Linked DNA regions of Methylobacterium mesophilicum SR1.6/6. The protein of the gene in region 2 interacts with the protein of the main gene of each other region in a pairwise test. Links are inferred from orthologs where the notes say so. Each region holds a gene or a part of one and is shown on either strand. Other genes may lie near its edges.

Region 1 (14,767 bases), 2.7 Mb from region 2 along the record:
TCTCGCCAAGTACCGTATTGTTCGGGCTCTTCGCCCACCACGGCTCCGGATCGATGGAGCCGCCGTCCTTCTTGAACTCGACGTACAAGGTCGGATCGCCGTCGGACCCGGGTGGCCCAGCACCCTTGTCGCCCATGCTGCCGACCGGTTCGCCCGCGAGCACGAACTGCCCGACCTCGACGCTGATCTGATCCATCCCCGCGAGCAGGAGATAGTAGCCGTCGCCCGCGTTGATGATCAAGAGTTGCCCGTACGACCGAAAGGGCCCCGCGAACTGCACCCACCCGTCCGCCGGGGCAGAGACCGTCGCCTTCGGGCGCGTCGTGAAGGACACGCCCCGCGTGGTCCCGCCGTTGCCGTCGGGCTGGTTGAAGCCGCGTGTGAGCCGTCCACTGACGGGCCGCGGCACTTCGCCCCGCACGTCGGCGAAATGCACCTTCGGGGCCAGGCGTGCCGGATCACGGAACCCGGCCGCGGCAAATCGTTCCTGCGTGACCTTGACCTCTCGTTCGGCCGCAGCCTTCGCCTCCTCGGCGGTCTTCCTGGCGGCGGCCGCTTCGGCCTCGGTCCGGTCCATCAAATCCTTGAGGGTCTTGGCCTGAGCCCCGAGCTCCGCGGCCCGCCGACGCTCGGTGGACAAGCCGCTCTCGATCTCGGCCTGCCGGGCGCGGCGGGCCGCGACCAGCGCCTGCAGGCGCTGCTGCTCGCGCGCCCAGCCGGCGAGATCGGAGGCCAGACCTTCCTTGTCCTGCGCGATCAGGCCGCGCAGGCGGATCATCTCCGCGAGATCGGCCGCGAGGGTGTCGACCTCGCCTCGCAACTCCGGCACGACGGCGCCGAGCAGCATCGAGGTGCGTATGGCCGCGAGGACGTCCTCGGGGCTCACGAGAACCGCGGGCGGCGGCCGGCGCCCCATCCGCTGAAGCGCCGCCAGGATCTCCGCGACGATGCCGCGGCGGGCCTGGAGCGAGCGCCGGATCGCGGCCTCACTCTCGCCCATCGCCTTCAAGCGCTCTTCCAGGCGGCTCAGACGCTCCTCGGTCGCCTGCGCTTGGCGACCCGCATCGAGGAGCGCGGCATCCAGCTTGGCCCTGTCGGTCCCGATCGTGGCAATCTCGGCCTCGGCCTGGGCCCGCTGGCCGGCGCTGGCGGCGAGCGCCTCCTGCACGCGCTTGAGATTTTCGGCGCGGCGATCGCGCTCCTCGGCGGCGCGCTGAGCCGAATCCGCGTCGGCGGGCATCTCGGAACGCACCGGCGTCGCAGCAACGGCGAGGGCCAGCAGGACGACGGCGCGCAGCCGGTGCTGAGGACCACGGAAGGCAACCGCCCGCAGTCTTTCCACGGTCGACATGGCCGATCAGCCCGCCTCGCCGCGATGATAGGGGTGACCCGCCAAGAGGGTCAGGCTCCGATAAATCTGTTCGAGGGCGAGCACGCGCACAAGTCCGTGGGGCAGGGTGGCAGCCCCGAAAGACAGGATCAGCTCCGCCTTCGTCCGAATTGAGGCGTCCAGACCATCCGGGCCCCCGATAGCCACGACGAGGGCAGGGCGCGCGACGTCGCGCCACGCGGCGACGCGGTCCGCTAGGGCCTCGCTGGTGACATCGGCCCGCCCGCGTTCGTCGTAGGCGAGTAGGACCCCCCCAGGGGGCAGATGGGTCAAGAGCGCGGCCGCCTCTTCGGCACAGCGGTCGGTGGCGCGCCGGGCCCGCGATTCCGGGATCTCGAGGCTGTCACAGGCGGGAAAGCCCAGTCCACGCCCCAACTGGGCCGCGCGGTCGCGATATCGTGACGCGAGTTCCCGCTCCGGACCGGCCTTGAGCCGGCCGACCGCCGCGAAGATCAGACGCAATCCGGACGTCCGCCCTAGCCGGCGGCGAGCCCGACCGGACGATCAGCGCCCCACATCTTCTCCAGATTGTAGAAGCCGCGAACCTCGGGGCGGAAGATGTGAACGAGCACGTCGCCCGCGTCGATCAGCACCCAGTCGCAGGCAGGCAAGCCTTCGACCCGAGCATTGCCGAAGCCGCGATTCTTCATTTCCTGGATCACCTTGTCGGCGATCGAGCCGACATGGCGCTGCGACCGGCCGGACGTGATGATCATCGTGTCGGCGAGCGAGGTCTTACCGGCGAGGTCGATGGCGATCGTCTCCTCGGCCTTCATCTCGTCGAGGCATCCGAGGGCCAGGGCCTTCAGGTCGTCCGAGCGCGCCTGGCCGGAGGTATCCGGGGCCTGGACGGGGGTGCGGATCGTCTCCGTTTGAATGGTCTCGGGCAGAGTCCTGGTTCCTCGTGGTGCCGCAGGCGACGTCACGCCCCGCGGGATCGTCTGAAATTGGCGGTATCGGCCGTCGATTGCAACCGTGGCGACCCCGAATGCGCAGTGCGTCCCCGAACGGCCTCGCGGATCGCCGTCGATGACAGCGTGGAGCGGGGACCGTGCAGGAAGACCCAGGCCGGGGGAGCGCGCGTCGCGAGCGTCGCCGCAGCTTCTTCAGGCAGGCGCGCGCCAGCCAGCCGGCGCGCCGCCCGGGCGCTCAGCGGGGTCATGGTCGAGCCCGGACGATCGATGACCGCCATGGGCATCAGCCGGGCGATCTCGGCGAAGCCCTTCCAGCGGTGGAACGTCGCCAGCGAGTCGGCGCCCATGATCCAGACGAAGTGGACGCCGGGCCGATGGCGCTTCAGGAACCGCAGGGTCTGGACCGTGAAGCGCACGTTGAGCGCCGCCTCGATGCCGGTCACCGCGATGCGCGGATGTCGCGCGACCGACCGGGCCTGCGCGCAGCGCACGGTGACGGGAGGGAGCGCCTTTCGGCTCTTGAGAGGGTTGCCCGGGCTGACGAGCCACCAGACCCGGTCCAGCCCGAGTCGCCGCATCGCCATGAGGGTGACATGGCGATGGCCCAGATGAGCGGGATTGAAGGATCCGCCGTAGAGGCCGATCCGCATGCCGGGGGCGCTCGGCGGCAGGGTCAGCCGCACGCCGGCTCCTGGATGGGCGTCACGGACGCGTCTGGCCGCTGCCGTGGACGCGGTACTTGAAGGTGGTCAGCTGCTCGACCCCCACCGGCCCGCGCGCATGCATGCGCCCGGTGGCGATGCCGATCTCGGCACCGAAGCCGAACTCGCCGCCATCCGCGAACTGCGTGGAGGCGTTGTGGGTCACGATCGCGGAATCGACCTCCGCCAAAAACCGCGTGGCCTCCGCGTCGTCCTCGGTGATGATCGCGTCCGTGTGGTGCGAGCCGTAGGTCTCGATGTGCTCGATCGCCGCGGCGATCCCGTCCACCACCCGCACCGCGATGATCGCGTCGAGATATTCCGTGTGCCAGTCCTCCTCGGAGGCAGCGGTGACCCGGGAGTCGACGGCCCGCGTCTCGGCGTCGCCGCGAACGGCGCACCCGGCATCCAGCAGGGCGCCGACCAGGGATGCGAGATGCGTCCCCGCGCAGGCCCGGTCCACCAGCAGCGTCTCGGCCGCGCCACAGACGCTGGTCCGGCGCATCTTGCTGTTCAGGAGGACGGTGCGCGCCATGTCGAGGTCGGCCGCTGCGGCCACGTAGACGTGGTTGATGCCGTCGAGATGGGCGAAGACCGGCACGCGGGCCTCGGCCTGGACGCGCGCCACGAGGCCGCGCCCGCCGCGGGGCACAATCACGTCGACGCAGCCGTCAAGTCCGGCGAGCATCAGACCCACGGCGGCCCGGTCGCGCGTCGGCACGAGCTGGATCGCGTTCTCCGGCAAGCCGGCATCGGCGAGGCCCTGACTCATCGCCCGGGCGATGGCCATGGCGGTGCGGTGGCTGTCGGAGCCCGCCCGCAGGATGGCAGCGTTTCCGGCCTTCAGGCACAGCGCGCCGGCATCCGCGGTCACGTTCGGCCGACTCTCGAAGATGACGCCGACGACACCGAGGGGCACGGCGACCCGCTCGATCAGGAGGCCGTTGGGCCGCTCGATGGCGGCGAGCTGGCGTCCCACGGGATCCGCCAGCGACCCGACCTTCTCCACGGCCTCCGCGATGGCCGACAGGCGGCCAGGATCCAGGGTCAGGCGGTCGATCAGCGCGGCGCTCTGACCGGCGTTGCGGGCGGCCGCCACGTCGCGGGCGTTCTCGACGAGGATCTCGTCGCGGTTCGCGCGCAGGCGCTCGGCGATCCGCTTGAGCGCCACGTCCTTGGTCCGCGCGGAGGCCAGCGCCATCAGCCGGGCGGCGGCTCGGGCGCGCCGGCCGATCGCCGCCATCTGCTCCGGCAGGGCGTCGGCCTCGGCGAAATCCGATCTCAGGTTTAGGACGGGCACGCTGGCGTCCTCGGTTGGCGGCGCCCTATGCTTCGGCGCGACAGAGAGAAGACGCCGTATTTGCACATCGCGCGCCGCACGCACAAGGGTGTCCGAGTGCTGGTCGACGCAATAATCAATTCGGAGATGATTGTGATTAATCCAGTGCGGAAAGTCGAGAACTAGAACAATGCCAAGTCATCCCGATGAACCATCCAGGCGCGACCGGGATAGTTGAGCAATTCCGGGATACGCGCGCTGGGATGCCCGATGATCAAGGCGGCTTCCGCGCTGTCGTAGGCGACGAGCCCGCGGCCGTGGACACGGCCGTCGCCATCGCGGATCACCACCGCATCGCCGCGGGAGAAGCTGCCTTCTATGGCGCGGACGCCCACCGGCAGGAGGCTCGCGCCGCCACGCAGCGCCTTCACGGCGCCCGCGTCGATGGTGAGGCTGCCACGCGGTTCGAGGGAGCCGGCGATCCAGGTCTTCCGGGCAGCGGTCGGCGTGGACCCGGAGAGGAACCACGTGCAGCGAGCCCCATCCCGAACGGCGCGCAGCGGGTTCTTCTGCCGACCGTCCGCGATCACGAGGTGCGTGCCGCCGGAGGCTGCGATCTTGGCCGCCTCGATCTTGGTGCGCATGCCGCCGCGGGACAGCTCGGAGGCCGGGCCGCCCGCCATCGCCTCGATCTCAGGGGTGATGCGCTCGACCACCGGCAGATGCTGCGCGTTCGGGTCGCTTTTCGGCGGCGCCGTGTACAGGCCGTCGATATCCGAGAACAGGACCAGCACGTCGGCATCGATCATGGTGGCGACCCGGGCGGCGAGGCGATCGTTGTCGCCGTAACGGATCTCCGACGTCGCCACCGTGTCGTTCTCGTTGACGACCGGCACCGCGCGCATCTCGAGCAGTTTGAGCACGGTGGCGCGGGCATTGAGGTAGCGGCGCCGCTCCTCCGTATCCTGGGGCGTCACGAGGATCTGGCCGGCGACGATGCCGTGATGACCGAGCGCTTCGGCCCAATGCCGCGCCAGAGTGATTTGCCCCACCGAGGCCGCACCCTGGCTCTCTTCCAGCCGCAAGGCTCCGGAGGGCAGCCCGAGCACGGTGCGCCCGAGCGCGATGCTGCCCGAGGAGACGACCAGGACATCGACGCCGCGCGCGTGCAACTCGGCGATGTCCTCAGCCAGCGCCGCGAGCCAGGCGTGCCGCAGACGCCCGGCCCCCCGGTCGACGAGGAGGGCCGACCCGACCTTGAGGACGACGCGGCGGAAATCTTCGAGGACGGGGATCATGATGCTTGCGGGTCCGGGTCGATCGAGGCGATTTGAACGAAGATCGCGCTGTTGAACAGCCACTCCGCCTCGCGGCGATCACCCGTCACGATGGCGTTGGATCAGCGGCCTGTCGGGTGTCCGCAGGCTTCCGGCAGGGCGGCGAGGCGCAGGCCGGACCAGGCTGCCGCGGGGGGCGAGGAGCTCCCGCGAATCACGGCTGCCAAGCCACGGCCGGCTGCCGCTCGGCCTCCGCGCTGGCGTCGATTTCCGCCTGGAGCGCCCGAAGCGCCTCCGGCACGCCTTTCCGGCTGGCGGAGGACAGGACCAGCGGTGCACGACCGGCCGCCCGCTTCAGCTTGGCAACCTGGCTCTTCAGGGTCTCGGCGTCGAGGGCATCCGCCTTCGAGAGGGCGACGACCTCGGGCTTCTCCGCCAGACCGTTGCCGTAGGCTTCGATCTCGCCACGAACCAGCTTGTAGGTCTTGCCGGCATGCTCCGTGGTGCCGTCCACGAGGTGCAGCAGCACGCGGCAGCGCTCGACGTGGGCGAGGAACCGGTCGCCCAGCCCGACGCCCTCGTGCGCGCCCTCGATCAGGCCCGGGATGTCGGCGAGGACGAATTCGCGCCCGTCCGAGCGCACGACGCCGAGCCCGGGATGCAGCGTCGTGAACGGGTAATCGGCGATCTTCGGCTTCGCCGCCGTGACGCTGGCCAGGAAGGTCGACTTGCCGGCATTCGGCAGGCCGACGAGCCCGGCATCGGCGATCAGCTTGAGCCGCAGCCAGATCCACATCTCCTGGCCTTCCTGGCCGGGATTGGCGTGCTTCGGAGCGCGGTTCGTCGAGGTGGTGAAGTAGGCGTTGCCGAAGCCGCCGTTGCCGCCCTTCGCGAGGCGGATCTTCTGGCCGACCTCGGTCAGGTCGGCGAGCAGCGTCTCGCCGTCCTCGGCGAAGATCTGCGTGCCGGCCGGGACCTTCAGGACCGCGTCGGCGCCGTTGGCGCCGTGGCAGTTCGAGCCCATGCCGTGCTCGCCCTTCCGGGCCTTGAAGTGCTGCTGGTAGCGGTAGTCGATCAGGGTGTTGAGACCCTCGACGCACTCCACCCAGACATCGCCGCCGCGGCCGCCGTCGCCGCCGTTCGGTCCCCCGAACTCGATGAACTTCTCCCGCCGGAACGAGACGCAGCCGGGACCGCCATCACCGGAGCGGACATAGACCTTGGCTTCGTCGAGGAACTTCACGACCTGAATCCTTTGTCGGGTGCGGGTTCGCGACCCGCACCATCACCGTGTCGACGGCCGCCGGCCAGCCCCGGCGCCGTGGCGCCGCCTCAGGCGGCTGCCGTCATCGCCGGCTCGGACGACGGCCTCTGCCAGCGCCGCCGGTCGAGGCGGAAGAGATCGACCGGCAGATCCTCACCGCGCGCCGGGAAGGGCCGGATCGCGCTGCCGGCCGGCACGAAGCCGCAGCTCTCCAGAACGCGCCGGGACGCCGGGTTGACCGTGCGGGCCGACGCCGAGAGTTCCGCGCCGCCGGTATAGGCGAAGAAGGCGTGGCACAGGGCCGTCACGGCCTCGGCCATCAGGCCGCTTCCCCAGTAGGCCCGCCCGAGCCAGTAGCCGAGCTCCGGCGGCGCGTCGGCCGGCGCCTCGATGCTGATGACACCGATGAGGCTGCCGGGCGCCGCCCGCGGCGCGAGGGCGAGCGTGAGGGCCGAACCGGCGGTGTTCTGCGCGCGTGCCTGAAGCAGGAACGCATCCACGACCGGGGCCGGGAGCGGGTGCGGCACCCGCGCCAGCATCGCGGCGACCGACGGGTCGCCGGCCAGCTTCAGGATCGCGTCCCTGTCCTTCGCGGTCGGCCAGCGCAGCCACAGCCGCCGCGTCTCGATCCGGAAAACGTCATCACGGGTCAGATCGGGGAACATCGTGCCCTCGCAGGGCGGCGCTCCCGGCTCCGGGTCACCGCCTCAAGACGACGAAGGGGAGGATGGCGTCCCATCCTCCCCGGGGTTCCGTCCGATCCGGCCCGTCAGGGGCTCGGCAACGACGTCTCCGGTCCGGTGTGGGACACCGGGCGGGACGCCAGCTTCGCCTCAAAGGCGCCCGCCTCTTATTCCGCGGCCTCGGCCAGCGGGGTAACGGCTACGAAGGCGCGCCCGCGGCGCGTCTCGAAGCGGACATGGCCCGGTACCAGCGCGAACAGCGTGTGGTCCTTGCCCATGCCGACATTGGCGCCGGGATGCCATTTGGTGCCGCGCTGACGCACGATGATGTTGCCCGGAATGACCGATTCCGCGCCGAACTTCTTGACGCCGAGGCGCCGGCCTTCCGAGTCGCGACCGTTGCGGGACGAACCGCCAGCCTTCTTGTGTGCCATGGGATGAGCTCCGAATTCTGATGGGCTTCGATGCGGTCGCGGATCGGTCCCTCAGGGGACCGGACGCGCCCAGCGTCTGGCGTGCGTCAGGCCGAAATGCCGGTGATGCGCACGACCGTGTGGTCCTGCCGATGGCCGCGCTTGCGGCGCGAGTTCTGCCGGCGGCGCTTCTTGAAGGCGATGACCTTCTTGTCGCGTCCGTGGCGCACGATCTCGCCGGTGACGCTGATGCCCGACAGGGTCGGTGCGCCGACCTGGGTCGCGCCCGCGCCGTCGGCGAACAGGAGGACCTCGCCGAAGGTCACGGCCTCGCCGGCCTCGCCGGCCAGGGAGGCGATGGTGATGGTGTCGTTGGCGGCGACGCGGTACTGCTTACCGCCCGTCTTGATGACTGCGAACATCGTTCTCTCGTGTTCTCGAACGGCCTCCGGGGCGGCTGCCCCTGGACCGGCTTCTTGTTTGAAGTCATTGCACGGGCTTGTGCCCGGACAACGCGAAACGCGCGGACCTCAGGGAGGCCGCGCGCCATGCGGGGTCACTACGGGCGCGGGCACCACATGTCAATCCGCGCGTCGATCCGCGCGGCCCGGATCAGCGGATCGGCGCGCCGGTCACCAGGATCCCCTTGGCGACCGTGCCCTGCGGACCGAAGGCCGCCAGAGCCTCGGCGCACCAGGCCTCGCGGCCCACGGCGGCCAGTTGCTGGCGCACCTGGGTCGACCGGGTCCGCAGCTTCTGCTCCAGCAGGGCTTCCTGGCCGGCATTCACGCGGGCGGCGAGGCGCAGCGTCGTGAGCTGCCCGGCCCTGACCTGGACACCCGGACAGGCCTGCTCGGCGATGATCGTCGTGGAGGCGGCATCGGCGTAGTTGTCGAGCGGTGAGGCCGGGCTCGTCGGGGCGACCGGAACCTGCGCGACGGCCGGGCCGGCGAGGAGCAGACTCAGACAGGCGGCGATGGCACGTGGGCTCCGCAAAGCTCAAAACTCCCTGGTGTCGCCAACCCCCTCGGCGACTGTGCGGCACGCACCGCTACGGGGCAGCCTTGAACTCGCCCTCGATGCGCAAGGTCACCTCGTCGCCGAGATGGGGGAGATAGGCGTTGATCCCGAACTCCGACCTCTTGATGACGGCGCGCCCGTCGAAGCCCACGGTGTAGCGCTGGTCGACCGGGTGGATGCCGGCTTGGTTGAAGGTCGCGTCGATGGCGAGCGGCCGCACGGTGCCGCGCAGGTTCAGGTCGCCGGTGATCCGCGCCGTCGTCGGGCTCGTCGGCTCGACCGTCGTGGCCGTGAAGGTGGCGTTCGGGAACTTCGCGGTGTCGAAGAAATCCGGCGCCGCGAGGTGCTCGTTGAGGCGCGCGCTGCCGGTGATCACACCGCCGAGCGGCACGCTCACCTCAAGCCGGCTCTTGTCCGGCGCCTTGGGATCGAGGGTGAGCGTTCCCGTCAGGCCGGTGAACTGGCCGTAATAGGTCGAGTAGCCGAGATGCGAGACCGACCACGTGACCTTGCCGTGATCCGGATCCAGCACGTAGGCACCCGGGCGCACCTGCGTCGGATCGGCACTCGGCGCGACCGGCACGCCCTTGCCGGCCGGATCGTCGGCTGCCTGAGCCGGCCCCAAGGAGAGGAGGCCGATCAGGGCGAGAAGTGGCGCGCGCATTCTTGTCCCCCCGGAGCGCGGCCAAGCCCGGCCGGCGCGGGGCCCGTGATTTCACGATCTCCCTGCGCGCTCAAGCACGTCTGGCGGTGACCGGCGCGCTTCTGTAGTCAGCCCTGAACAGCGGGCAGGCATGGCATGATCGGCAAGCTCAAGGGCGTGGTGGACTCCTTCGGCGAGGATTTCGTGATCCTCGACGTGGCGGGGGTGGGCTACATTGCCCATTGCTCGGCGCGCACACTGCAGCGCATGCCCAAGGTCGGCGAACCGGCGGAGCTGTCGATCGAGACCCATGTCCGCGAGGACATGATCCGCCTCTACGGCTTCCGGTCGGACGCCGAGCGCGAATGGTTCCGGCTGCTCCAGACCGTCCAGGGCGTCGGCGCCCGCGTCGCCCTCGGGGTGCTGTCGGTCCTAGAGCCCGAAGCCCTGGCCGGCGCCATCGCGACGGGCGACAAGGGCGCGATCAGCCGTGCCCCCGGCGTCGGGCCCCGGCTCGCGGCCCGGCTGGCGGCCGAGCTGAAGGACAAGGCTCCGGCCTTCGCGCCCGTCGATCCCGCCCTCGTCGCCTTGACCGGCGCCGTGGAGGAGGGCGCGGCTCCGCAGCCGGTGGCGGATGCGGTCTCGGCGCTCGTGAATCTCGGCTACCCGCAGGTCCAGGCCGCCGCCGCTATCGCGGCCGCGCTCAAGGGCGCGGGGGAGGGTGCGGAGGCCAAGGTCCTGATCCGTCTGGGCCTGCGCGAACTCGCCCGCTGAGGGGCGCGCGGCAGACCCTTCGAGGCCCGTCCCGATCGCCCGCCCTTGACCCGCCGGAGCAGCGGTGCCATGTCCGCCCCGGCCAGTAAAACATTGAAAAGCAAGCTACTTTTCAATCTTTCTAATCTGGCGCGGCAGCTCGGGGCGGTCCGGAAGACCGTGGCGGGCACGGGGATGGCGGGATTAGCGGCGCGGATGATCGTCTGCTCTTGTAATGTCATATCGGATGGCGCGGTTCGCGGGTGTCTCGCGCCCGGACCGGGCTGCCCGCGCACCCCCGCCCAGGTCTACGCCTGCCTGGGATGCAGCCCGAAATGCGGGCGCTGCGCCCGCACCATCCGGTCCATCATGCAGAGCGCCCTTGGCTCGGTAGCTGGGCCGTTGCCGGCCGTCGAGGGCAGCCATGCCTGCACGACGGCTTGCGCCAGCGCCTGTAGTTTGGTGAAATTCCAAACTGCGGATGAGGGAGTCGCAGCCTGATGCTTCTGCCCCCGCCTGAAAGAACGGTAAGGAGTACGGGGGCATGAAGGGCGACACCAAGGTCATCGAGTACCTCAACCGCGGGCTGCGCAGCGAGTTGACGGCCGTCAGCCAGTATTGGCTGCACTTTCGCATGCTCAATGACTGGGGCTACATCGACCTGGCCAAGTTCTGGCGCAAGGAATCGATCGAGGAGATGAACCACGCGGACCGGTTCGTCGACCGGATCCTGTTCCTCGACGGGTTCCCGAACCTCCAGGAACTCGACCCGCTGCGGATCGGCCAGAACGTCCAGGAAATCATCGAGTGCGATCTCGCCGCCGAGAACGAGGCGCGCCGCCTCTACCTTGAGGCTGCTCAGTACTGTGATTCGATCAATGATCGCGTCTCCAAGATCCTGTTCGAGGATCTGGCGACCGATGAGGAAGGCCATATCGACTTCCTCGAGACGCAACTGGAACTGATCAAGCAGATCGGCCTGCCGCTCTACGCGCAGAAGCACATCGGCGGGCTGGAACAGATCGCGCCCGAGAAGGACTGAGGCCGTTCGACCCCGGGCGCCGTGACGGCGTCTTCCGGGGTGACGGACAACGCGGGAGGGGTCGGGCCGACAGGGTCCGACCGCTCCACGCCCCTGACGGAGATGGGACTCGGGATGCGGCTGGTGGTGGTCGGCGCCGACGGGCGCATGGGTCGGATGCTGGTGCGCGCGGTGGCCCAGGCCGAGGGCTGCACCCTGTCCGCGGCGATCGAGCGGGCGGGCTCCCCCGCGCTGGGGCAGGACGCCGGGACGCTCGCTGGTCTGCCGGCCCTCGATGTCCCCGTGACGGACGATCCGCTCGCGGCCTTCGCGGCCGCCGACGGCGTGCTCGACTTCACGGCCCCGGCCGCCACCGTGGCCTTCGCGGAACTCGCCGCCCAGGCCCGCATCGTCCACGTCGTCGGGACGACCGGCCTGTCCGAGGAGGATCTGGCGAAGCTGAAGGCGGCGTCCTACCACGCCCGCATCGTGCAGTCGGGCAACATGTCGCTCGGCATCAACCTGATGACCGAGCTGGTGCGGCGGGTGGCCAAGTCGCTGGGCGACGAGTTCGACATCGAGATCTTGGAGATGCACCACCGCATGAAGGTGGACGCGCCCTCCGGCACGGCGCTGATGCTCGGCGAGGCCGCCGCCGAGGGCCGCGGCGTGGACTTGAAGGCCGTCCGCGTCTCGACCCGGGACGGGATCACCGGCGCCCGCAAGCCCGGCGACATCGGCTTCGCCACCCTGCGGGGCGGCAGCGTCGTGGGCGACCACAGCGTGACCTTCGCCGGGATCGGCGAGAGCCTCACGATCAGCCACCACGCCGCCGATCGCGGCCTGTTCGCCGCGGGCGCCGTCAAGGCGGCGCTCTGGGCGCATCCCAAGCCGCCGGGCCTCTACGCCATGGCGGACGTGCTCGGCCTGTGACCGGAGGCGCTGCGGCCATGGAGCGGCTCCTCGTCCTCGTCCGGCACGGCCAGAGCGAGTGGAACCTCAAGAACCTGTTCACGGGCTGGCGCGACCCGGACCTGACGGAGCGCGGCGTCGCGGAGGCCCGGGCGGCCGGCACGGCGCTCAGGCGTGACGGCTACGGCTTCGACGCGGCGTTCACCTCCGAGCTGGTCCGGGCGCAGCGCACCTGCTCCCTGATCCTGGAGGAGATGGGCCTGCAGGGCATTCCGGTCGCGCGCGACCGCGCGCTGAACGAGCGCGACTACGGCGACCTCGTGGGACTCAACAAGGACGACGCCCGCGCCCGATGGGGCGAGGCGCAGGTCCATGCCTGGCGCCGGTCGTACGACGTGCGGCCCCCCGGAGGCGAGAGCCTGAAGGACACCGCCGCGCGGGTCCTGCCCTGCTACATCACGGCGATCCTGCCCCGGGTGATGGCGGGCGAGCGCGTGCTGGTGGCGGCGCACGGCAACTCGCTGCGCGCCCTCGTGATGGTTCTCGACCGCCTGGGCGAAGATTCCGTTCCGGATCTTCAGATCAAGACGGGCGTGCCGCTGGTCTATCGCCTGAATGCCGATACGACGGTCGCCTCGAAGACGGTTCTCGCCCGGGACGGCGACGGGGCCTGAATGGCGACCGCGCTCGCGCCCGGGCTGATCCACCATCCGGGCTACCTCGACGCGGCGGCCCGCGCCCGGCTCGCGGCCGAGATCGCCGCCATCCTCGCCGACGCCCCGCCCGTCACACCGCGCATGCCCCGGACCGGCAAGCCCTTCTCGGTGCGCATGTCGAATGCCGGGCCGCTCGGCTGGGTGTCGGACGTCCGGGGCTACCGCTACCAGCCGGCGCATCCCGAGACCGGCCGTCCCTGGCCCGCCATGCCTCCGACCGCGCTCGCAGCCTGGGCGGCGCTTGCGGCGTGTCCGGCCGCGCCTGAGGCCTGCCTGATCAATCTCTACGCCCCCGGAACCCGCATGGGCCTGCATCAGGACCGCGACGAGGCGGAGTTCAGCGCGCCGGTGCTCTCGCTCTCGCTCGGCGCGGACGCCCTGTTCCGCTACGGCGGCTTGCGGCGCACCGACCCGACGCGCTCGATCCGCCTGTCCTCGGGCGATGCCCTCGTGATCGGGGGCCCCTCGCGGTTGATCTTCCACGGGGTCGACCGGCTCTATCCCGTCGGCGATTGTCTCGCCGAGGAGAGTCTCCTGGGGGAGCTGCCCCCGGACGGTCGCTGCAACCTCACGCTCCGGCGCGTCACCCCCTGCGGCACGCCATGACGGGGCGGCGGCGCCGGCATCGGCCTGGCCGTCTCCCGACGATCTCCCCTCATCGTGATGCCCGGCGCCGTTCGCTCGCGGCTTGACAGATCCGGTCGTCGGGCAGACCCATCGCGGTCGGAGCCCCGGGGCGGGCCCGAGAGGAGAACCGAGTTCCGATGCTGGTGCGCAACCTGACGCTGCATCTCGGGCGTGCTCTCTGCGCGGCCGCCCTGGCGGCCAGCCTCGGTTCCGCCGCCCGGGCCGGTGATCCCGTCTTCCCGCCGGGGTCCCGCTTCGGCTTCGACCCGCCGTCCGACATGTCGCTGTCGCGGCGCTTCTCGGGCTTCGAGCGCAAGGAGGGCGGCGCGACCCTGTCGGTGGTGGAGCTGCCGCCGAACGCCTTCGCGGAGCTCGTCAGCGGCTTCACCGACGCGAACCTCCTGAGCCAGGGCTTCGCGGTCGAGAAGCGCGAGGAGGTCAAGATCGGCGACAACGAGGGCATGCTCTACACCGGCGAGCAGCCCGCCGACCCCAACGCCTCCACGCCGGCGATCCGCAAGTGGATCCTGGTCGTCGGTGCGCCCACCGTCACGGGACTGATCATCGCCCAGGCGCTGCCGGATGCCGAGACCGAGGCGACGATGCGCAAGATGGTGACCGGCGTCGCCGTGCGCCCGGCCCTGAGCCTGACCCAGCAGATCGACGCGCTGCCCTTCCGCATCTCCGACATGGCGGGCTTCCGCCCGGTGCGGGTTCTGGCCGGCAATTCGGTCCTGCTGACCCAGGGCCCCAAAGATCAGATGCAGAACCTGGAGCAGCCGATCCTCGTGCTGGCGCAGGCGGTCCAGCAGCCGCCCACCGCCGAGCAGCGGGACGGCTTCGCCCGCGCCGCCCTGGCGTCGAACCAGACCCTCAAGGATTTCGTCATCGAGCGTGCGCAGAGCTACCGCTCGAACGGCGTCGACTGGCACGAGATCGTGGCCCGCGCCATCGATCAGCCGACCAACGTGCCGGTGGTGGTCTCGCAGACCATCCGGTTCGCCCCGGACGGCTACCTGCGCGCCCTGGGCGTCGTCCGCGAGGATCAGCGCACGGGCGTGCTCGCCAAGTTCCGCGAGGTCGTGGACAGCGTGCAGGTGAAGTAGCGCCTCACCAGACCACGGCCTGCCCGTCCCGGCGCGGGTCGCTCGCCG
Region 2 (14,832 bases):
GGGCCGTGGCGCTGCTCCTGGCCGAGCGCGGCTATGCGGTCTGCCTGAGCTACGTGTCGGACGCCGCCGCGGCGCAAGGCATAGTCGACACGATCACCGCCAGGGGCGGCAAGGCGCTGGCCGTGAAGGGCGATGTCGGCAGCGAGGCCGACGTGATTGCCCTGTTCCAGGCCGCCGACGGGCTCGGTCGGCTCACGGCGCTGGTCAACAATGCCGGCGTGGTCGACGTGAAGTCCGACGTCGCCGACATGAGCCTCACCCGCCTGCAGCGGATGATGACCACCAACGTGGTCGGCAGCTTCCTCTGCGCCCGCGAGGCGGTGCGGCGGATGTCCACGAAGCGCGGCGGGACCGGGGGCGCGATCGTGAACCTGTCCTCGGTGGCGGCGCGGCTGGGCGGTCCCGGCCAGTTCGTGGACTACGCCGCCTCGAAGGGCGCGATCGATTCACTGACGATCGGCCTCGCCCGCGAGGTGGCCGCCGAAGGCATCCGCGTCAACGCGGTGGCGCCCGGCATCATCGCCACTGAGATTCACGCCAGCGGCGGTGAGCCTGACCGCGTGGAGCGCCTTGGACCTGGCGTCCCGATCGGCCGGGCGGGCACCGCCGAGGAGGTCGCCGCGCCGATCGTGTGGCTCCTCTCGGAGGAGGCTTCCTACACCACGGGCGCCATCCTCGACGTCGGCGGCGGCCGCTGAGCCTCGACCCGACCTGACATTCTATGCCCGTCAGCGACGCGGCACGACCGAGCGGAAGCGAACCTGCATGTCCTACGATCTCGTCGTCATCGGCACCGGCCCCGGCGGCTACGTCTGCGCGATCCGCGCGGCGCAGCTCGGCCTGCGGACCGCGGTCGTCGAGAAGCGCGCGACGCACGGGGGCACATGCCTCAACGTCGGCTGCATCCCGTCGAAGGCGCTGCTCCACGCCTCCGAGGCATTCGAGGAGGCCAACAAGCACTTCGCTGATCTCGGCATCGATGTCGGCACGCCGAAGCTCGACCTGAAGAAGATGATGGCGTTCAAGGCCGAGGGCGTCGCCGGCAACACCAAGGGCGTCGAGTTCCTGCTGAAGAAGAACAAGGTCGACACCTTCCACGGCACCGGCCGGATCGCCGGGGCGGGCCGCGTCGAGGTCATCGCCGAGGATGGCGGCAACCAGATGCTGGAGACCAAGAGCATCGTCATCGCCACCGGCTCCGACGTGGCACGCCTGCCCGGCGTCACCATCGATGAGAAGATCGTGGTCTCCTCGACCGGCGCCCTCGACCTCGATCGGGTGCCGAAGAAGCTCCTCGTCATCGGCGCCGGGGTGATCGGTCTCGAACTGGGCTCGGTCTGGCGTCGGCTCGGCTCCGAGGTCACGGTGGTCGAGTACCTGGATCGCGTGCTGCCCGGCATGGATGGCGAGGTCGGCAAGCAGTTCCAGCGGATCCTGACCAAGCAGGGCATCGCCTTCAAGCTGTCCACCAAGGTGACGGGCGTCGAGGTCGGCAAGAAGGGTGCGAGCGTCACCGTCGAGCCGGCCGGGGGCGGTGCGGCGGAATCGCTGCAGGCGGACGTGGTCCTCGTCTGCATCGGCCGGGTGCCCTTCACGGAAGGGCTCGGCCTCGACACGGTCGGCGTTCAGCGGGACGACAAGGGGCGCATCCAGACGGATTCGCACTACGCCACCAACGTCACCGGCATCTACGCCATCGGCGACGTGATCGCCGGCCCGATGCTCGCCCACAAGGCCGAGGACGAGGGTGTGGCGGTGGCCGAGATGCTGGCCGGCCAGTCCGGCCACGTGAATTACGGCGTGATCCCCAACGTGGTCTACACGTTCCCGGAGGTCGCCTCGGTGGGCAAGACCGAGGAGGAGCTGACGAAGGACGGCATCGCCTACAACGCCGGCAAGTTCCCCTTCACGGCCAACGGCCGGGCCAAGGCGAACGGCACCACGGACGGCTTCGTGAAGGTGCTGGCGGACGCCCAGACCGACCGGGTGCTCGGCGTGCACATCGTGGGCGCGGATGCCGGCAACCTGATCGCCGAGGTGGCGGTCGCGATGGAGTTCGGCGCCTCGTCGGAGGACATCGCCCGGACCTGTCACGCGCACCCGACGCTCACGGAAGCCGTCAAGGAAGCCGCGCTGGCCGTGAACAAGCGCGCCATCCACGTCTGACCGAAGGGCGGACGCCGGGCGTCCACTCAGTCCGGTGTACCGGGCGTGGATCTCAGACACGCCCTCTCGTGCTGGTGCCGGAGCGATCTGGAGGCCTCGATGGGGCCTCCAGATCGCTCCGGGACCCCTGGAGCGTCCCTCGCGAGGCCCGCATCGCGGTCACGGCAGGCTGAAGCCGTGGGTGGCGCGGGATCAGGCGATCTTGCGCCGGGCGTTCGGCAGGTCGGCGATCCGCAGCAAGGCGCTCGGCGCGGGCGGCGCGGTCAGCGCATTCAGCAGATACGGCCGGCGGAGACCCAACGCGTTGTGCAGGGCGAGGTCGATGTCGCGGGCGTAGAACGGCATTCGCAGCACCGCGTCGACGCCGAAGTAGCGGCCCGCCTGGGCGACCGACTCCAGCTCGGCCGTGGTCAGCAGGGTGATCCGCGTGGCGAGCCCGAGGGGCTGGATCTGGCAGGCAAGTTCAAGCCCATCGATTCCGTTGAGCTTCACGTCGATGAAGGCGAAGTCGTAGGACGCGAGCTTCAGCTGCTTCAGGGCGTGGCGCCCATCATCGGTCTCGTCGAGTTCGATCGCGAAGCCGCTCCGGGCCACCACGCGGCTGATCGCCGAGCGGCCGGCCGGGGTCGAGCAGGCGAGGAGCGCCCGTGTCGGCGCCCGGCGCCGGACATCGGCGTGCAGGAGCTGCTCGATATGGCTCGGGTCGAGGGGCGTCTTCAGGACCTCGTAGGCCCCGAGACTGGTGGCGATCTCCTGCCAGTGCGGCATGACGCGGGTCGCCACCAAGACCAGGCAGGGCGGCTCGGCCCCGGCCCGGCGGGCGACCGCCACGGCCTCGGGTCCGCTGAGATCTTCGAGCTGCAGTCCGACGAAGGCGAGGGTGGGGCGGTGCTGGAGCAGGATGTCGCACAGGGCTTGGCCGGAGGTTGCCTCGTCGATCACGGCCTGCGGATCGAAGCGCTGCACCACCGTTCGCAGAGAGTCGCGACGACCCGCATCGCAATCCGCGATCACGACACGCGCCGACCTCCTCCTGTCTTCGAGCCCCATGGCGTCCGTCCGAGCCGATCCGTTCCCTGACGCTGACACTGGACTTAGATCGTGACGAAGATCTTAAAAAAATCGGCTGTTCACTCAGACTTGAGGTTATCAGCCCTAAATCCCCTACACTCGGAATCAATAACTGCTGCTCAAACCGGATGAATTAGCGGCTAAACCGCGGGTGGGCGGACGCGTAGGCACTCATCAGCCGGGCGGCGTCGACGTGGGTGTAAAGCTGCGTGGTCGACAACGAGGCGTGCCCCAGGAGTTCCTGGATGGCTCGCAATTCTCCCTGGCGGGCGAGCAGATGCGTCGCGAACGAGTGGCGCAGGGCGTGTGGCGTGGCGCTGTCGGGCAGGCCGAGGGCGCCGCGAGCCCGGGCGACGGTGTACTGGATGATCCGCGGCGAGAGGGGCCCGCCCCGGGCTCCGACGAAGAGCGGGCCGTCCGGCGGCAGCGGCAGCGGACAGGCGGCGACGTAATCGGCGACCGCCCGCGCCACCACCGGCAGGATCGGCACCATGCGCTGCTTGCCACCCTTTCCGAGCACCATGACCTGATCGCTGCCGGGCAGGGGCGCGTCGCGACGGGCAAGGCCGAGGGCCTCCGAGATGCGCAGGCCCGCCCCGTAGAGGAGCGCCAGCACCGCGGCGTCCCGGGCGAGCACCCAGGGCTCGCGCTCCTCGCCGGCCCGAATGCCCGTATCGGTGAGTGCAACGGCGGCCTGCACGGGCAGGGGGCGGGGCAGGCGCCGCGGGACCTTGGGCGAGCGTACGCCGCCCAGCGCCGAGACGGTGCCGTGGCCCTCCCGTTCCAGGTAGCGCGCGAAGGAGCGCAATCCGGCGAGCATGCGCATCAGCGAGCGGCCGGACACCTCGTCGGCCCGGCGCGCGGCCATGAAGGCGCGGATGTCGCGAACCTTCAGGGCGACGAGCATCGGAATCGTGGGCGTGCCCTGACGCGACGCCAGATGGCGGAGGAACTGGCGCAGGTCGCGCCCGTAGGCTTCTACGGTGTTGGGCGACATCCGCCGCTCACGCGCGAGCCCCTCCGTCCAGGCCCGGACGAGTTCGCGCAGGCGCGCGTCGCCCGGAATCAGCATCAGGTCGTCGGTCGTGGGGGACGCAGTCATGCGTTCAATCGATCGAATGAGTCTTGCCGCGCCCTTAATGCACACGACGGCTCGCGCGGACGTCGTTCGATTCGCGCCGCGCAGTCCCCCGTGCCAAGCTGGGCCGATGACCATCCTGGCCTATGCCGGCGCCGCCTTCGCGGAGATCGCCGGATGCTTCGCGTTCTGGTCTTGGCTGCGGCTCGGCCGCTCCGTCTGGTGGGTCCTGCCCGGCCTGGCCTCCCTGGCGGCGTTCGCCGGCCTGCTGACGCTGGTGGACAGTCCGGCGGCGGGACGCGCCTTCGCGGCCTATGGCGGGGTCTACGTCGCCGCTTCGGTGATGTGGCTGTGGCTCGCCGAGGGACAGCGGCCCGATCGCTGGGACCTCGCGGGCAGCGCCGTCTGCCTCGCCGGGACGGCGCTGATCCTGCTGGGCCGACGCGGCTGACGCGGGCTCAGCGGCCCATCGCGTAGAACTCGGCGTTCGGCCGCAGATCCGCCACGCTGGCAAGCCGGTTGGAGAGGGCGAAGAGGGCGGTGATCGCCGCGATGTCCCAGATGTCGTCCGGGCTGAAGCCGTGCTCGGCGAGCGCAGCGTGGTCCGCCGCGCCGACCGCCTGGGAGGCCGTCGCGACCTTCACCGCGAAGGCCAGCATGGCGCGCTGGCGCGGGGTGATGTCGGCCTTGGCGTAATTGACCGCGACCTGATCGGCGATCAGCGGATTCTTGGCCCGGACCCGCAGGATCGCCCCATGGGCGACCACGCAGTAGAGGCACTGGTTGGCCGCGCTGGTGGCCACCACGATCATCTCGCGGTCGGCCTTGGTCAGGCCGCCGGGCCGGTCCATCAGCGCATCGTGATAGGCCATGAAGGCTCGAAACTCGTCCGGGCGGTGGGCCAGCGCCAGGAAGATGTTCGGCACGAAGCCCGCCTTCTCCTGCACCAGGGCGATCCGGGCCCGGAGATCCTCCGGCATGTCCGAGAGCTTCGGTACCGGGAAGCGGCTGATCGGGGCGTCCGCGCTCATGGTCATCCTCGGAATTCGCGCGCCTTGGTGAAACCAAGCGTTCACGATACGTACGGCAGCTTCGGGCCGTTCGTCGAGCCGTGGAGCACCATGTCCAGCGCCGTCCGCATCCTCGGCATCGATCCCGGGCTCCGCCGCACCGGTTGGGGCCTCATCACCGCGCAGGGGGTGAAGCTCACCTACGGCGATTGCGGTGTCGTCACGTCGGACGGCGACCTTCCGCTGGCCCTGAGGCTGCGCGAGCTGTTCGAGGGCATCAGCCGCATCGTCGAAGCCGTGCGGCCCGACGAGGTCGCCGTGGAGGAGACCTTCGTCAACAAGGACGCCCAGGCGACGCTCAAGCTCGGCCATGCCCGGGCCATGGCGCTGGTGGTCCCGGCGCTCGCCGGGCTGCCGGTGTTCGAGTACGCGGCGAACCTGATCAAGAAGACCGTCGCGGGCTCCGGCCACGCCGAGAAGGTCCAGATCCAGGCGATGGTGCGCTTCCTGCTGCCGAAGGCCGAGTTCCGCGTCGCCGATGCCGCCGACGCGCTGGCCATCGCGATCACCCATGCCAGCCACCGGGACGCACACGCGCTCCGTCGGGCGCATCTGTCGGGCGGCAAGCGCCGCAGCCTCACCGGCCAGGCGGCCGCCGGACAGGGTCTCGAAGGGAAGGGTTTCTCCGCCGCCGCAGCCGCGCGCATCGAGGCCGCGCTGGCCAAACAGAGTTGACGGGACCGGGAAGGACTTGGTGGGGGAAGTAGGACTCGAACCTACGAAGCTTACGCAGCGGATTTACAGTCCGCCCCCTTTGCCGCTCGGGACATTCCCCCAAGGCGGGTTTGTCACCCGCGGCGCCCTTATGGTGAGGGGTGGGCCGGGTGTCAACGCTTGTCGTGACCGGATCCATGATGCCGCGTGAAGCGGAGACGCGCGGCGCCGCCCGCGCCGTGTCCCGGCTCGCGCGCTGTTCCCGCTGGAGCGGAAGAACCGCGACACCCCGCACGGATGCACCGTGGGCTCGCCGCGGGACTCGCGGGCGTTACGGATCGACGGTTCCTGCCGGCGGCTCTGGGCTTCGTGCAGGCAGCCAAGACGCTCACCGCCGGCCAGCCACGGCCGGAGAGCGACGGCAGGCCGGAGACGCGACGCCTCGGCCAGACCGGGCCAGACTGACGCGCGCCTCGGGACGAAAACGCGAACGTTCCGCGACTCCGGGGATTCCCAAAAGAATCCCGATCGGTCACGGTGCGCACATGTTCCCCTGCGTCGCCGGCCATTGACCCGCCCCGCCCCGTCCCTGCGGTCGCACCAGCGCACGCTGATGGCGCTGGTCGATGCCATGGCCCGCGGGGAGGCGGTCCATATACGGAAGATCCTGGCCGCGGTGACGCCCGGCGGCGGCAAGTCGCTTCTGCCGGTGATCGCCGCGCACCGGCTCATCGCGGCCGGGCTGGTCGCGCGGGTGGTCTGGGTGGTGCCGCGGGACTCCCTGAGGCTGCAGGCCGAGGAGGCCTTCGCCGATCCGCTCTGGCGCGCCACCTTCGGGCATGCCCTCAGCGTGCGCGCGGCCGACAACGAACGCGATCCTGCCCGAGGCTTGGCCGGTTACGTCACCACCTATCAGGCAGTCGCCGCCGCCCCGGCGCTTCACCTCGCGGAGGCGCGGGCGCACCGCACGCTCTTGGTCGTCGACGAGGTCCACCACCTCCCGGTACCCGGGCGGCCGGGATCCGAGGAGGCGTCGCCGGAGGAGAGCGAAGCGGGGGCTTGGTCCCGGGCAATGCTGCCCCTGATGGAGGCGGCCGCGTTCCGCCTTTACCTCTCCGGCACGCTGGAACGGGCGGACGGGCGGCGCATCCTCGGACTGCCCTACCAGCCGGCCGCGCTGGGGCGCGGACCGGAACTCGATCTCGACGCCCCGGGCCTCGCGGTGATCGGCTACTCCCGGGCGCAGGCGCTCGCCGAGCGGGCGGTGCTGCCGGTCACGTTCGGAGCCATCGATGGCGAGGCGAGCTGGCTGGAAGGCGGGCGGATCGCCGGCGACAGCCCCCGGGTCGGGCCGCACAGACTCGGCGCCGGCTCGGTGCGGGTCACGACCCGGCCGGCCCTGTTCACGGCCCTGCGCACGGGCTTCGCCCGCGATCTCCTGAGCGAAGCCTTCCACGCCACGAAGCGCCTGCGCGCCCGGCGCCGTGCCGAGCGGGGCCTTCCGGCCGGCGAGACGGTGCGGGGTCTCGGCAAGCTCCTCGTCGTGGCGCCGGACCAAGCGAGCGCCCGCGCGTATCTCGCGACCCTGCGGAGCTGGATGCCGCCGGGACAGGGGGAGCGGGACGTGCGCCTCGCCACCTCCGGCCAGGGCGACGCCCACGCGGCCCTCGCCGCGTTCCGCCTCACGCCCGAACCGGCCATCCTCGTCACCGTGGCCATGGCGTACGAGGGGCTCGACGCCCCGGAGGTCGCGGTGGTCGCCGCGCTCACCCATATCCGCTCGCGCCCCTGGCTGGAGCAGATGCTGGCGCGGGCCACCCGGGTCGATCCCCACGCGGGGTCCTACGACGCGCAGCAGGCGCTGATCTTCCACCCCGATGACCCGCTCTTCGCCCGCTTTCGTCTCGAACTCGAGACCGAGCAGGGCAGCAGCGTGCGTCCGCCGCGCGAGCGGCCGGCGAGCGCCGTCGTGCCCGAGCGGACCCGCTGGCGCGACGACGAACCCGCCGGGATCACGCCCCTGGAGAGCAACGCGATCGGCCTTCGCTATGCCCTGCTGCGTCCGCGCCTCGCCGAACCGGCACCGGCCGCACCGGCGCCGGAACCCCCTTCGATCACCGAGCGGACCCTGCGGCAGAGGCTCGCCGCGACGGTGGCGGCACAGGCGGTCGAGGACGAAGCCTCCCTGCGCGTGCCGCGCGGCGGCAACCTAGCGCATCGCTACAACGCCGTCCTGAAGCGCGTCCTGGGCAAGGGCCGCGCGACGATGACGCTTCCCGAGCTCGAGGCGGCGCTCGCCTGGCTTGAACGAAACCGCCTGTCGGACCATCTCGACCGCCTCGACGGCGACGCCCGCTACGCCTGGTCGGCCCGCCAGCGCCGCGGCCGCTGGCAACCGGAACGCGCTGCCGGTCGCTGAAGCGAAACCGTGAGGAGCGTCCGATGACCGAGAGCTTGCCGGCGGAATTCGCCGCGACCCTGACGGGCGACGCGCCCCCCGCGGGGTGGCCGGCGCCGCTCGCGGCGCTCTGGTGGCTCGCCCGCGAACCGGGGGAGCCGGGCTCGGAAGGCTGGGAGCGGGCGCACGCCCTCGTCCGCCAGCGCCGCGGCCGCTGGCAACCGGAACGCGCTGCCGGTCGCTGAAGCGAAACCGTGAGGAGCGTCCGATGACCGAGAGCTTGCCGGCGGAATTCGCCGCGACCCTGACGGGCGACGCGCCCCCGCGGGGTGGCCGGCGCCGCTCGCGGCGCTCTGGTGGCTCGCCCGCGAACCGGGGGAGCCGGGCTCGGAAGGCTGGGAGCGGGCGCACGCCCTCGTCCAGGACGCGACCGGTCCCGAAGCCGCCTGGGTCCACGCCCATCTTCACCGGATCGAGGGCGATGCCGGCAACGCGCGCTACTGGTACGGCCGCGCCGGCCGCAGCGAAGCCCTGGGGCCGACGGCGGAGGAACGGACCGCCCTCATCGTCGCCCTCTTGGCCTAAGGTTAGGCCCGCGGGTCGCGAGGCATCGAGTTCGGTTTCTACCTTGGCAAGATCGGCACGCGCACTCGGCGAGGCATATTACTCATGGAATTGGTCTTGTAATCTGTTTTCGATCCCGGACTTCGTACGGATCGTACGATGATCCTGATCTGTATCGCCGAAACCACGTCATCAACTGATATTAACGTTTATCACCTGCGATGATTCTCCGCAGTTTTCGGTCATACGACGCGGCTTTTCCCACAGAAATTGTATTTTACCGCTTCCCTGTTCATTGAAAGCTGATTATGCGTGCGGATCTTGAGTCGACCAACAGGGCAGCCGACTGATCGCCGTGATGAGTGTGGGATGTTTAATCTGCGGCATCGGTTTCGCGGGCCTCTCACTGCGCTTCCCGGCGCGTGCGGCCGAGCTGGAACGCTGGTGCGGGATCTGCATCGTGCTTGGATTGTGCCTGCTCGGCGTGGCGCTTCATGGCGCCCGCGCCTAGCTGTGGCGGCCGGCACGGTCCATGACGGCACGCTGATTGGGTGATCGCAGAGACCTCCCGCCTCCTGAGGGCGCGGCGCAGCGGGCCTCGAAGGATGAGAGGATCAGGCTGGAGGCCCCATATCCGACCGTTCCGGTCTCGTGCCGTGTCCCCTGCGTGGATCAGCGGGGCCGGTGCCTGTCAGGCCCTTGTCGGGGCCGGCCCGAGAGCCCGGCTGCCGCAGGCGGAGCAGAAGCGCTCGAACGTGCTCTTGCGGTGATCGCAGGCGGGGCATCGCTCGAACAGGCCGATCCCGCAATGCGGGCAGAAATTCGCGTCCGGGCTCGCCATGTCGACGGGGCGCTCGCAGCCCGGGCAGACCTTCTTGGCAAGGCGGAGGAGGGCTTGATCCGTCGCGATCTCGGTGCGCCGCTCCTCGTCGGGCCGGGCTTCGGCCAGTCGCTGACGTTCCCGGTACCCGTGGAGGGCGTTGATCGCCGCGCGCCCGGCCACGAGCGTGGCCACCACGCCGACGCCGTAATGGACGTAACCGCCGTAGCTCGGCAGATACGGCACTAGCTCGACGAAGAAGGCGAACGCCGCCGCCAGCGCGAAGCCCCAGACGAACGGCCAGTTGCGCGTGTTCCGCCGCTTCAGCAGCAGCCAGCCGGCCAGGACCAGCAGCGGAAGGGTCAAGGCCAGCCGGTAGCCGAAGACCCGCAGCTCCTGTGTTCCCTCGGCGGCCAGGAGCTTCTGCTGGGCTTCGGCCCGCTGCTCGCTCGCCTCGGTCGTCAGCGCCGCCTCCTTCTGCGCGAAACCGAGATCCGTCTGGGCCAAGCCTTCCAGCTGCTCCTCGACGGTCCGCTCGGCGGCCTTCAGGGCGTCGAGCCGCTGCGTGCGGGCGATGAGATCGGGATCCTGATCGACGCGCTGGGTCGTATCCCGTGTCTTGAGCCAGTTGGCGAAGGTCTCGCGGGCGGCCGCGGAGGCTGAGCGGGCCGCCTCAAGGGCAAGTTGCGCCTGGTCCGACTGCTGCTGGTTGTCGCCGCGCGCGCGGCGGACCTGCTTCAAGGCCGCATCGGTGGCCTGCGCCTTCTCGGGGTCGAGGAACTGCTCGAGGGCGTAGCGGTGCTCGACCTCCGGCAGATCGCCGACGACCAGTGATCCGAGCCCGATCAGGAAGCCCGCGAACGCGAAGGCCACCAGCCACAGGATGAGGGTGAAGGTCCGTTCGGAGAGACTGACACCAGATCTCAAGGCTCGATCCTCGACGGTTCCGTGGGAGCGTGACGGCGCCCGAACTGCCGGTGGCAGGCCCCCGAGTCACCCGTCCAGCCCGACACGACCGTCGCGTCCCGCGCGGCCGCAGGATCGAATCAGGCCCCGGGAGGACGCCTCGAGCCTAGCAGGACGCGCCGAGACGCGCCTGTCTTCGTGAGCGGGAGCGGGGCAAGTCTCGCGAGACTTCCGCATCATCCGCTGGAACCCGGCCCGGCGTGATCAGCAACGCGTTCCCGGCCTCGAATAGACCTGCGCGTCGCGAGAGCAGTCGATGGTCGACGCGCGCGCATTCCGGACATCCCCGCCGCGGGCAAACGGAACGCCAAGCCGCATAACCTGTTGTCAGGCCGCCCAGTACGTAAGCTGGGTCACGAGAATTGGAGCGGAGCCATGAGCCTCCTCGGCAGCATCGTCGGCAAGATCCTCCATCCGTTCGGCGGCGGAACCGCGGACGCCGCACCCGCGCCCACGGCCGGCTCGGGCGGTCCGGCCACGTCGAGCACCCCCTCGACGCCCTCGGCGCCCGGCAGCTCCGGCGGCGGCGAGCCGGTGGATGTCGCGGCGGTTCTCACCAGCCTTGCCGAGAAGAACCCGCAGACGCTCGACTGGCGCCACTCGATCGTGGACCTGATGAAGCTGCTCGGCCTCGATTCCGGCCTCGCCTCGCGCAAGCAGCTCGCCGACGAGCTGCACTACACCGGCGACAAGGACGATTCGGCCAGCATGAACATCTGGCTGCACAAGCAGGTGATGCAGAAGCTCGCCGAGAACGGCGGCAAGGTGCCGGACGACCTGAAGCACTAGTCCTTGCGGCTGCGGGATCCGGCGCGCGGCGCCGGATCCCCGTTCAGCGCCCGGTCCGCACCCGCGTCCAGAGGCGGGTCACGAAGCGCTGGGTGCGGTCGTCCCAGGCCGTGTTGATGGACAGGCGCTGCATCGTCGCCTCGTCCGGGTAGATGCCGGGATTGCTCAGGATCTCGGGCTTCACGAACTTCTTGGCCGCGAGGTTGCCGCTGGCATAGGCCACGAAGTTGGTGTTGGCCGCCGCCACCTCGGGCCGCATCATGTAGTCGATGAAGGCGAGCGCCTCGGCCGGGTGGGCGGCATCCTTCGGGATCGCGAAGGTGTCGAACCACATCAGCGCGCCTTCCTTCGGCACCACGTAGGCGATGTCGATGCCGTTCTTGGCCTCCTCGGCCCGGCGCTTGGCCTGCATCACGTCGCCGGAATAGCCGACCGCCACGCAGATATCGCCGTTGGCCAAAGCCTGGATGTATTCCGACGAGTGGAACTTCCGCACGCTGCCGCGCACCTTGTAGAGGGCGTCGGTCACCAGGGTCAGGTCGTCCCAGCGCTTCGAATCCGCCTTGGCGCCGAAGGCGGGAAGCATGCTGGGGATCAGATCCTCGGGGCTGTCGAGCATCATGATCCCGCACTCCTTCAGCCTGTTCGCCGAGGCGGGATTGAGGACGAGGGTCCAGGAGTTCAGGGCCGCGCCGGCGCCCAGCCGCTCGCGGACGGCGGCGACGTTGTAGCCGATGCCGGTGGTGCCCCACATGTAATCGACCGCGTAGGTGTTCCCCGGATCGTAGGCGGCCAGCCGGCTGGTGACCTCCGACCAGAGGTTTCCGAGGTTCTTCAGCTTGGACTTGTCGAGGGGCAGGAAGGCGCCGGCCCGGATCAGCCGCTGCAGGTAGGGACCCGACGGGACGACGAGATCGTAGCCGGACCGGCCCGCGAGCAGCTTGGTCTCCAGGATCTCGTTGTTGTCGTAGGTGTCGTAGACGACCTTGATCCCGGTCTCGCGGGTGAAGGCTTCGAGCACCTTCGGATCGATGTAGTCCGACCAGTTGTAGATGTTGAGGATCCGCTCCTCGGCGGCCGGGGCCGGCCGCACGAGGGGGAGGGCCGCCAGGCAAGCCCCCGCGAGGGCAATCGCCGCGGCTGTCAGGACGGTGCGGCGCGGGCCGTTCACCGGCTCCTCGCCGCCACGACCACGATCTCGACCAGGTATTCGGGCGCGGCGAGCTTGGCCTCGACGGTGGCGCGCGCCGGCGGGTTCTCCGGCGAGACCCAGGCATCCCAGGCGGCGTTCATCTCCGCGAAGGTCGCGATGTCGGCGAGGTACACGGTGGCCGAGAGGATCCGCTCCTTGTCGCTGCCGGAGGCGGCGAGAAGCCGGTCGATCTCGGAGAGGATCTGCTGGGTCTGGATCGTCACGCCGGTGCCGACCGTGTCGGAGGCGACCTGCCCGGCGAGGTAGACCATGTCGCCGAAGGTGACGGCCTGCGACATCCGCTTGCCCGGCTCGATCCGCTTGATGTCCATACCCGTCTCCACCGTCTCAAGAACCGGCGTATCTGCCGCCGCACCGGCTTGGCGGTAAAGGGGCGCGCGCGCAACCACCCGGGGACCCCGAGGAAAATCGTCGTCGCGTGCCAGGGTGCGGGCAACCGTCGCGGGTCGTAAAGCGTTCTGCCGCCATCGACAGTCACGCCTTGGGGTTTGTCATGGGTATCCTCTGGACCATCATCATCGGGTTCCTCGCCGGCGTCATCGCCAAGTTCATCATGCCGGGCCCGAACGAGCCCGCCGGCTTCATCCTGACCACGATCCTCGGCATCGTCGGCGCCTTCGTGGCGACCTTCCTGGGCCAGGCCATCGGCTGGTACGGGCCGAACCAGGGCGCGGGCTTCATCGGCGCCATCGTGGGCGCGGTGGTCGTGCTGTTCATCTACGGCATGATCGCCGGCCGCCGCACCACCACCTACTGATTTCCTCCGGCAGGTCCGGAAACGACGAGGGGCGCCCCGCGGGGCGCCCCTTTTTTTCTGGGCCACGATCGGCCCTGAGGCTCAGAAATGCTCGGAGGCGGCCTTCACGGCGCAATGGCCGGTGGCGCCGCGCACCGCGAGGCCGACGCCGACCACGAGCGCCAGCAGGCTTAGGAGCTTGTTGGGACGGGGCTGCGCGGCCGCGGCGGCGATGCCGAGGCCCAGCGCCACCGAGAAGGCGCGCTCCGTCGTCGACAGGTTCGGCTGCCCGCTGAAGATATCGTGCATCATGTCGTTGGCCATGAGGGTCTCCGGTTGGGAAGTCGCGGGGGAACGCGGCATCGGGCGCCCCGTTCCCGGTCGGCGGCCAGCGCTGAGCCCATCCAGAGACGAAACAAAAAGGGCGCGGCCCCGGAGGACCGCGCCCGTCTGGAAAGCCGCGCCGGCCCCAGCCGGCGCGGGCGTTTCCCTGCTTACTCGCCCGCCTCGCGGCGGCGCTCGCCGCGGTGGCGGCCGCCCTCGCCGCGGGGCTCACGCGGCTCGTCACCGCGCTCCGCCCGCTCGGCGTCGCGCTGCGCCTTGATCTTGTCGGTGATGTCCTCGCCGGTCTGCTGGTCGACGACCTTCATGGACAGGCGGATCTTGCCGCGGTCGTCCTGGCCGAGGAACTTGACCTTGACCTTGTCGCCTTCCTTGACGACGTCCGTCACCTTGGCGACCCGGTTCGCGGCCAGTTCCGAGATGTGGACGAGGCCGTCCTTGGCGCCGAAGAAGTTCACGAAGGCGCCGAACTCCATGCACTTCACGATCGTGCCGTCGTAGATCACGCCGGGCTCCGGCTCCGCCACGATCGAGCGGATCCAGTTGTAGGCCGCCTTGATGGCCTTCCCGTCCGAGGAGGCGATCTTCACGACGCCCGTATCCTCGATGTTGATCTTGGCGCCGGTCTTCTCGACGATCTCGCGGATCACCTTGCCGCCGGTGCCGATCACGTCGCGGATCTTGTCCGTCGGGATCTGCATCGTCTCGATGCGCGGCGCGTACTCACCGAGTTCGGGGCGGGCGGCCGTCAGGGCCTTCGCCATCTCGGCGAGGATGTGGGCGCGGCCGTCCTTCGCCTGGGCGAGGGCGATCTTCATGATCTCCTCGGTGATGCCGGCGATCTTGATGTCCATCTGGAGCGAGGTCACGCCCTCGTCCGTGCCGGCCACCTTGAAGTCCATGTCGCCGAGGTGATCCTCGTCGCCCAGGATGTCGGACAGAACCGCGAAGCGCTCACCCTCGAG

The links.
Region 1: the proteins of ruvC (region 2) and ruvA interact in binary tests that used the Escherichia coli proteins (3 or more experiments, as listed by UniProt). The link is inferred for Methylobacterium mesophilicum SR1.6/6 from one-to-one orthologs.

Annotation. Positions count from the first base shown.
Region 1 is NZ_CP043538.1:1,556,169-1,570,935, reverse strand. What follows is about bases 8,702-11,549. They hold ruvA (Holliday junction branch migration protein RuvA), read left to right. Parts: upstream 8,702-9,740; coding sequence 9,741-10,358; downstream 10,359-11,549. Other genes in these bases: dapB (4-hydroxy-tetrahydrodipicolinate reductase), read left to right, coding at 11,494-11,549; bfr (bacterioferritin), read left to right, coding at 10,882-11,379; MMSR116_RS31775 ((2Fe-2S)-binding protein), read left to right, coding at 10,554-10,838; MMSR116_RS07270 (YceI family protein), read right to left, coding at 8,973-9,605; MMSR116_RS07275 (hypothetical protein), read right to left, coding at 8,702-8,917. Outside these bases: MMSR116_RS07325 (murein hydrolase activator EnvC family protein), read right to left, coding at 1-1,351; 23S rRNA (pseudouridine(1915)-N(3))-methyltransferase RlmH, read right to left, coding at 1,358-1,852; rsfS (ribosome silencing factor), read right to left, coding at 1,867-2,316; MMSR116_RS07310 (nicotinate-nucleotide adenylyltransferase), read right to left, coding at 2,313-2,987; MMSR116_RS07305 (glutamate-5-semialdehyde dehydrogenase), read right to left, coding at 3,007-4,305; proB (glutamate 5-kinase), read right to left, coding at 4,467-5,582; GTPase ObgE, read right to left, coding at 5,776-6,804; MMSR116_RS07290 (GNAT family N-acetyltransferase), read right to left, coding at 6,894-7,490; rpmA (50S ribosomal protein L27), read right to left, coding at 7,676-7,942; rplU (50S ribosomal protein L21), read right to left, coding at 8,029-8,343; more of MMSR116_RS07275, read right to left, coding at 8,534-8,701; more of dapB, read left to right, coding at 11,550-12,291; MMSR116_RS07245 (2,3-bisphosphoglycerate-dependent phosphoglycerate mutase), read left to right, coding at 12,309-12,944; MMSR116_RS07240 (alpha-ketoglutarate-dependent dioxygenase AlkB), read left to right, coding at 12,945-13,592; MMSR116_RS07235 (hypothetical protein), read left to right, coding at 13,751-14,719; MMSR116_RS07230 (gamma-glutamyltransferase family protein), read right to left, coding at 14,724-14,767. UniProt on the Escherichia coli protein: The RuvA-RuvB-RuvC complex processes Holliday junction (HJ) DNA during genetic recombination and DNA repair.
Region 2 is NZ_CP043538.1:4,258,148-4,272,979, forward strand. What follows is about bases 4,336-7,248. They hold ruvC (crossover junction endodeoxyribonuclease RuvC), read left to right. Parts: upstream 4,336-5,436; coding sequence 5,437-6,060; downstream 6,061-7,248. Other genes in these bases: MMSR116_RS20410 (tyrosine recombinase XerC), read right to left, coding at 4,336-4,339; MMSR116_RS20415 (YnfA family protein), read left to right, coding at 4,446-4,766; MMSR116_RS20420 (peroxidase-related enzyme), read right to left, coding at 4,774-5,346; MMSR116_RS20435 (hypothetical protein), read left to right, coding at 6,337-6,504; MMSR116_RS20440 (DEAD/DEAH box helicase), read left to right, coding at 6,608-7,248. In the rest of the region: MMSR116_RS20395 (SDR family oxidoreductase), read left to right, coding at 1-698; lpdA (dihydrolipoyl dehydrogenase), read left to right, coding at 766-2,166; MMSR116_RS20405 (response regulator), read right to left, coding at 2,359-3,216; more of MMSR116_RS20410, read right to left, coding at 3,371-4,335; more of MMSR116_RS20440, read left to right, coding at 7,249-8,458; MMSR116_RS20445 (hypothetical protein), read left to right, coding at 8,482-8,682; MMSR116_RS20450 (double zinc ribbon domain-containing protein), read right to left, coding at 9,693-10,748; MMSR116_RS20455 (DUF3597 domain-containing protein), read left to right, coding at 11,163-11,576; MMSR116_RS20460 (polyamine ABC transporter substrate-binding protein), read right to left, coding at 11,620-12,747; MMSR116_RS20465 (RidA family protein), read right to left, coding at 12,744-13,100; MMSR116_RS20470 (GlsB/YeaQ/YmgE family stress response membrane protein), read left to right, coding at 13,283-13,546; MMSR116_RS20475 (YgaP-like transmembrane domain), read right to left, coding at 13,628-13,849; pnp (polyribonucleotide nucleotidyltransferase), read right to left, coding at 14,020-14,832.